Regions from separate parts of the Cupriavidus sp. 05T41 genome, predicted to be linked through region 1. Evidence: predicted binding sites of a transcription regulator. Region 1 holds the regulator's gene; each other region holds the start of a gene.

Evidence for each region. The regulator LexA, encoded in region 1, represses DNA repair genes until DNA is damaged. The targets are predictions, from matches to a motif close to ACTGTATNNNNATACAGT.
Region 2: the regulator LexA is predicted to act here: its motif matches at 1,431-1,448, upstream of AC1DKV_RS09270 (CppA family protein).
Region 3: the regulator LexA is predicted to act here: its motif matches at 1,295-1,312, upstream of dinB (DNA polymerase IV).

The regions. Positions count from the first base shown of each region.
Region 1 covers NZ_JBFTLQ010000021.1:1,422-3,684, forward strand. The annotation lists tRNA gene AC1DKV_RS14510 (tRNA-His) at 1-54, opposite strand, end outside; gene AC1DKV_RS14515 (hypothetical protein) at 191-361, opposite strand; gene lexA (transcriptional repressor LexA) at 479-1,135, opposite strand; gene AC1DKV_RS14525 (asparaginase) at 1,366-2,263, shown strand, end outside.
Region 2 covers NZ_JBFTLQ010000011.1:83,255-85,517, forward strand. The annotation lists gene AC1DKV_RS09260 (epoxide hydrolase family protein) at 1-738, shown strand, start outside; gene AC1DKV_RS09265 (hypothetical protein) at 839-1,180, shown strand; gene AC1DKV_RS09270 (CppA family protein) at 1,486-1,815, shown strand; gene AC1DKV_RS09275 (hypothetical protein) at 1,895-2,170, opposite strand; gene AC1DKV_RS09280 (LysR substrate-binding domain-containing protein) at 2,225-2,263, shown strand, end outside.
Region 3 covers NZ_JBFTLQ010000029.1:2,134-4,396, forward strand. The annotation lists gene AC1DKV_RS18250 (23S rRNA (adenine(2030)-N(6))-methyltransferase RlmJ) at 1-217, shown strand, start outside; gene AC1DKV_RS18255 (hypothetical protein) at 593-1,084, shown strand; gene dinB (DNA polymerase IV) at 1,375-2,263, shown strand, end outside.

The DNA.
Region 1 (2,263 bases):
ACCCACGACGACAGGAATCACAATCCTGGACTCTACCAACTGAGCTACAGCCACCGTCGTAGTCTTTCAGCTGAGTGCTGATCGACGAAAAACAAGATTATACAAACTTCATTCGCGGATGGCTAGTACTTCGCTCAAATTTTTTCGTGATGCCAGGGCGCCGTTGAATCGAGGGATACGCAACGCGATTTCACGCGGAGAGCTTGGGGAGATCTTCCAGTTCGAGCATGCGGCAGATGGCTGCCATGCTGCCGACCATGGTGCGGCGTTGCGCGCCCTGATAGATACGCACGCCCTTGGACTGGCGGAACGGGACGGGCTTGACGGGGCGGCGGGCGGAGAAGCGGTTGGCTGGCAGCATGGCTACACCTGGTAATTTGCAACAACAGTTGGCGGCACCCGCGGCGCGGGTGGCGTTGGCACAAACGGGTGCAGCTTGATGCGGGGCAGGCCCGCTCCAGCCGCACTTGTTGAATCGTCAGAAGGCGCCGGTACGAATCAGGCCGACGGCAATGCCTTCGAGCGAGAACTCTTCGCGGCCGGGCTCAACGATGATGCTGGCGAAGTCGGGGTTCTCTGCGATCAGTTCGATGGTGTCGCCCCGTCGGTTGAGGCGTTTGACAGTGACGTCGTCGCCGAGGCGGGCTACGACGATCTTGCCGTTGGCGGCTTCGCTGGCGCGTTTGACGGCGAGTAGGTCGCCGTCGAGGATGCCGGCGTCGCGCATGCTCAGGCCGCGGACGCGAAGGAGGTAGTCGGGCTGGACTTCGAATACCGAGGCATCGACCTGATACTGGCGGTCGATATGCTCGGCCGCAAGGATTGGGCTACCTGCGGCGACACGCCCGACCAGCGGCAGCGTCAGTTGCATCACGCCGGCCATGGGGAGGGAGAACTGGTCGGGCAGTTCCGAGTCGCTGCGCCATACCTTGAGGCGAATGCCGCGCGACGCGCCAGGCGTGAGTTCGATCACGCCTTTTCGTGCCAGGGCGCGCAGATGTTCTTCTGCGGCGTTGGGCGAGGAGAAGCCGAACTTGGCGGCGATCTCGGCACGGGTGGGCGGGAAGCCGGTGTGCTGGAGGGTGCTGCGAATCAGGTCGAAAATCTGCTGCTGTCGCGGTGTCAGGGTCGCCATGGTCGCCGTATGTGAAAGCACTGTATGTTTAAACAGTATGCTGTGATTTTATACAGTATCGAGTGAAGTGCAAGCGGAATTTTGGGAGGCTGCTCATCGACAGGCGCTTTGTCGCACGCCAGGCGGGTTGTGCTGGTCGCAAGTGTGGGGCGGTAAGCGAGTTACAATCCGCGGCACGCAAATCGCTGATTTCGTGTCTTTTGAATCCGGATTCCAACACGTCCCCCGCCATGTCCCTATTGCGTCGCGTCGTCGTGCTCGCCACCGGCGGCACCATCGCAGGTTCCTCCTCCAATCCGGCCAGTAGCGCCAAATACCAGGCGGCCACGGTGCCGGTGGCGTCCTTGCTTGGCGCGGTGCCGGCGCTCGGCAGTGTGGCCCGCATCGAGGCCGAGCAGGTCGCCCAGGTAGATAGCAAGGACATGTCGTTCGCGCTCTGGTCGAGGCTGGTCGAGCGCATCCGCTTCTGGTCCGCGCAACCCGACGTTGCCGGCATTGTCGTGACGCACGGCACCGACACGCTCGAAGAGACGGCGATGGTGTTGCACCTCGCTTGTCCCGTCGGGCTGCCCATCGTGCTGACCGCGGCCATGCGGCCTTCGACCTCGTTGTCGGCCGACGGGCCGCTGAACCTGCTCGACGCCGTGCGTGTGGCCAGCCACGCGCAGGCGGTGGGGAAGGGCGTGCTGCTGGTCATCAACCAGGAGATCCACGCCGCGCGCGACGTTGTGAAGGCGCACACGTCGGCAGTGAACGCCTTCGCTTCGCCAGCGGGCGGGCCGGTCGGTTATGTGCAGGATGACTTCGTGGGCTTCACGCGCGCCCCGGCGCGGTTGCCGGCCGCGGCCATGCCGATGCCGCAGGCCTGGCCCAAGGTGGAGATTCTCGCCAGCTATGCGGAGCCGGGCCGGGTGGTCGTCGACGCGCTGGTCGGGGCGGGCGTGAACGGTCTTGTCGTGGCGGCCGCGGGCAACGGCTCGATCCACCAGTCGCTGGCCGAGGCATTGGCCGAGGCGGCCGCGGCCGGCGTGGCGGTCGTGCGCAGTTCGCGCACCGGTGCGGGTCATGTGGCGATTCCGGTGGCGCCGCGGCCGGCGTCCGGTGTTTTCGTTGCGGCCGGCAACCTGA
Region 2 (2,263 bases), on a different contig from region 1:
ACGGGCACCGGCTGGAACCCGGACCGCGTCGCCCGCGCGTGGGACGTCCTCATGAAGCGCCTTGGATATACGCGCTACGTCGCGCAAGGCGGCGACTGGGGTGCCATCATTTGCGATGCCATGGGCCGTCAAGCTCCCGAGGGTCTGCTCGGCATCCACGTCAACAGGGTCGAGCGCGCGACGACTCTCCCGCCGGACGTCGCGAAGGCGCTGAAGAATGGCGATCCGGCACCGGCGATCCTCACCGCCGAAGAAAAGGCGGTGTTTGACCAAGCCAGGGAGTTCCTTGGCAAGGGCTTTGGATACGCCGCGATCATGGGGACGCGCCCCCAAACCATGGCATACGCCCTGGCCGATTCGCCGGTGGGACTGGCGGCGTGGATCTACGACAAGATCGCTGATTGGGTGTTCACCCGCGGCGAACCGGAGCGCTCGCTCACCCGCGACGAGATGCTCGACGACATCACACTCTACTGGCTGACCAACACAGGCCCCGCAAGCGCGCGGATCTACTGGGAAACCAACGCCAGTAGCCCCAATGTAGCCAGCATCTCGATCCCGGCGGCGGTGACGATCTTCCCCGGGGAGGTCTACAGGCCGCCGAAGAACTGGGCCGCACGCGCCTACCGCAACCTCATCTACTACAACCAGGTGGACAAGGGCGGCCACTTCGCGGCCTGGGAAGAGCCGGTCCTGTTCAGCACCGAGGTGCGTGCCGCGTTCCGGCCGCTGCGCTGAGCGCGGCGTGCGGCTAGTGTAGGAATGCGCGGTATGCGCGAGAGCCCGTCATGGAACATCTGGTATAGATTGAATCCATCGCACATGGACGGAATATCGCATGCCAGAAAAGCAAGGACCAAGGATCCGGAATGCCGCGTTTTCGGGCGCGCTCGTATGCGCGGCACTCGTGGCGGGATGTGCCGCCCAGACAGCGACCCCGGTGCCGAACCCGGGCCCGCAAGGCGGCCGCGGCACGCCGGAAGGCTGCCAGGCAGACAAGGTTGGCGATGATGCCCTGATCGGCAAGGCCGAGGCAGACGCCGTCACCCTGCTCCAGGGCTGCGCCTGGCGGTTTGGTGACCGGGAAGGCCAGCATATGCCCGCAACCATGGACTACAACCCGCAGCGCCGCACGCTGGACGTCAAGGGGGGAAAGGTGACCGCGGTACGCCGCGGGTGAGCAGCTACGCCTGGGCTGCATCGGCCGCGCAGGCTGCTTGCGATTCGGCTGGCCAGCCTCGCCTGCCACGACGCCTGCCCCCCCGGAAGTGACATCTGGCGGTCCTGTTTCGAACGTGCCGCACGGCACGTTCACCTCGAATTCCACGGCTTGCAGGGGGGCGACAGCAGTTCGCCGGTAGCGGCTGGTCAATCACAACCGGACCAGCCAGCCGGCTTTCCATCGAACCGTTCCTTGAAAATCCCCGAATACTGTATATATTTACAGTTACTGTATGGATGAACAGTATTCGCGGGGAGCCCAGCATGGAACATCTGGTCCGGGTACAGAATGAATATGATCGCCAGGTCCTGGCATGGCTGCGGGAACGGATTGGCGACGCGGCCCTGCAGGCAGCCGCCCAACGCCTGGCCGGTGACCGCAAGCCCTATCTTTCGACAATCTGCCGCAGCCTGAAGGTCACGCCACCGAGCCGACGCGCACTGCGCAACCAGGCTGGCCGCGCCACCCGTGAGGTCGGGGACCGCTACCTTGCCTCGATCCGCCAGCTTCTCGCGCGGCCGGCGCCGGCACAGCGCCATGCGCAAGTTCCGGGGAATCCGGGAAATCCACAGCACGAGGGCCGTCGGCTCTAGGCTGCCTGGCATCAACGCCCGCAACGCCAGCAACGGTGGGCAGCAGCGCCCACCGCCCTGCGCCCTCCGCACAAGAGCATCAACTCGCCATGCGGTCCGTGGCACGCACATCGCGTGTGCCATCGGTGAACACGTCGCGGTTCATCATGGCGATTGCGCCGGCGTCGGTACCCTGGTGCGCACCGTCCTGGTACGCGTCGCGCTGGCGCGCGCCGTCGGAGAAGGCGTCAGGCTTGCGGGCGCCCTGGCTGAAGCTATCGAACGCCGGCTGTTGCGCGGCGAGCGCCGGCAGCGTGAGCGCGGCAAGCAGCACGGCGGATGCCATGGCGAGCATTTTCTTGCGTGGGGTTTTCATCTTGTACCTCGGCGTATTGGTTTCGATGGATCCGTCAGTGCCACGGACCGGCCTGTGCGCGAACACCTGGCCAGCGGGCGACTGGTGCCGGTG
Region 3 (2,263 bases), on a different contig from region 1:
GCAGCTGAAAAAACTGCCGCTCAAGAGCTGGCTGCATGTCTCCCTCACCGTGAAGCAGCCGGTCGCGGGCGGCCTGGGCCTGCACGGCAGCGGCATGTTTATCGTCAACCCGCCGTGGCGCCTCAAGGAAAACCTGGAAGCAGCCATGCCCACCCTGGTCACGCTGCTGGGCCAGGACGCCGGCGCCCGCTTCACGCTCGAAGCCCAGGAAAGCTGAGCCACCGTCCCGCCATTGCCTCCTGCGCCCGTGTGACCCCAACGGCATGGCGGCGGAGCCTGACCCCCTCCCCGCCCGCACTGTGCCGGTGTCAGCACCATGACAAGGGCAGCCGCGCCAAGGCCCGTAGACATTACGCGACATAGGCGCCGGGAAGACCAGATCTAAGCATCTTCTACTTGGCCCGGACGGGGTAAAACCGTACGATCTTTCCCCAAAACCTCGACGCAAGGCTGCCGGCTCAGATGCACCCAAGCGCACGAGGTTGCATCGGCATGGCAGGCCGCCAGGTCAGCGCGGCCACCATGCGCACGGACAGGACCGGAAACCACAGGACCGGCCGCCGGAAATCGATACAAGGGTCAAAGGGGTCATATGAAGACATTGAGCGGAGCCCGCGATGGCTGGGCAACGGACGCCGACACGTCCGACCGGGGTATCTGGAAGAACACCATCGCCGCCGCCAGCCATGCACTGGAAACCGTCGCGCTGATCGAGCACGGTGTCGGCATGACACTGAAATTGCAGCGCAAGGTACGGGACCTGCGCGAACGCCTGCGCACCACCCAGGCCGAACTCGATCGCTATCGCGACCTGCACGCCCATGCGCTCGAAGCGCTGCGCAATGTCGAGCGCCCCGCGCCGGAAGACACCAGCAAGCTCCGCGCCGACGGCGAGGCCCTGCGCATGCGACACCGCGCCTACAAGCTCCTGATCGAACACTACGCGCGCGCCGGGTCGCCCATCGACCTGGCGGTCTTCGCCGCGCAGCGCCGCCAGGTGCTGCAGCACATGCTGTTCCAGCAACGCCGGGGCGTGCCGGCAGCGCAGATCAGCGTCGACGATATCGGATTCCTGCTGCGGTAAGCGCCGCTCCGGCGCAGCCTCGGACCGCTGTCAGCGGGCGGTGGCGAGCCGCGCGCCGGCTGCCGCTGGCCGCTTGTGACAACCGACCGCCGGCCCGGCCGATGTCCGCGCGGGTGGCGCGCACCGTCTTGAGAATCGTCGCATTGCGCTTGCAGGCAAAATGAAAGCGCGTTCGCCGGCGGCATCGATGCCCGGCGCAGAGTTCGATATACTGTATATGCATACAGTTATCGCGACACCCCGCCCCGGCATGGCCGGATGGAGGCGTCGCCAATCCCTGCCAGCCGACAATGCCTTCCGCAACTCGCCGCATCGCCCACCTGGACATGGACGCGTTCTACGCTTCCGTCGAACTCCTGCGGTACCCGGAGCTGCGCGGCATGCCCGTGGTGATCGGCGGCGGACGCAACGCCGTGCCCGAAATCCTGCCGGACGGCAGCCGGCGCTTCGCCCGCCTGCGCGACTACGCCGGCCGCGGCGTCGTCACCACCTCCACCTATGAAGCACGCGCGCTCGGCGTCTTCTCGGCCATGGGCATGATGAAAGCCGCCCAACTCGCGCCCGACGCCATCCTGCTGCCCACCGACTTCGACTCCTACCGGCACTACTCCCGCCTCTTCAAGGCCGCCGTCCACACCTTCACCGACCAGATCGAAGACCGCGGCATCGACGAAATCTACATTGATCTCAGCGAAGTCGCCGGTGAACCGGCCGATCTCGGCGCGCGCATCAAGCAAGCCGTACGTGAAGCCACCCAGTTAAGCTGCTCGATCTGCATCGCCCCCAACAAGCTCCTGGCCAAGATCGGCTCCGAACTGGACAAGCCTGACGGCCTCACCCTGCTCGGCGCCGACGACATCCCCCGTCGCATCTGGCCGCTGCCCGTGCGCAAGGTCAACGGCATTGGCCCCAAGGCGACCGAAAAGCTCGCCGCGCTCGGCATCGCCACCGTCGGCGACCTCGCCAGCGCCGACCTTGGGCTGCTGCAAAGCCACTTCGGCCGCAGCTACTCAGCCTGGCTGGCGGAAATCGCCCAGGGCCAGGACGACCGTCCCGTCGTGGTCAGCTCCGAACCGAAGTCCATGAGCCGCGAAACCACCTTCGAACGCGACCTCCACCCCCGCCAGGACCGCCAGGCCCTCTCCGAAATCTTTACCGCCCTGTGCCAGCGCCTGGCCG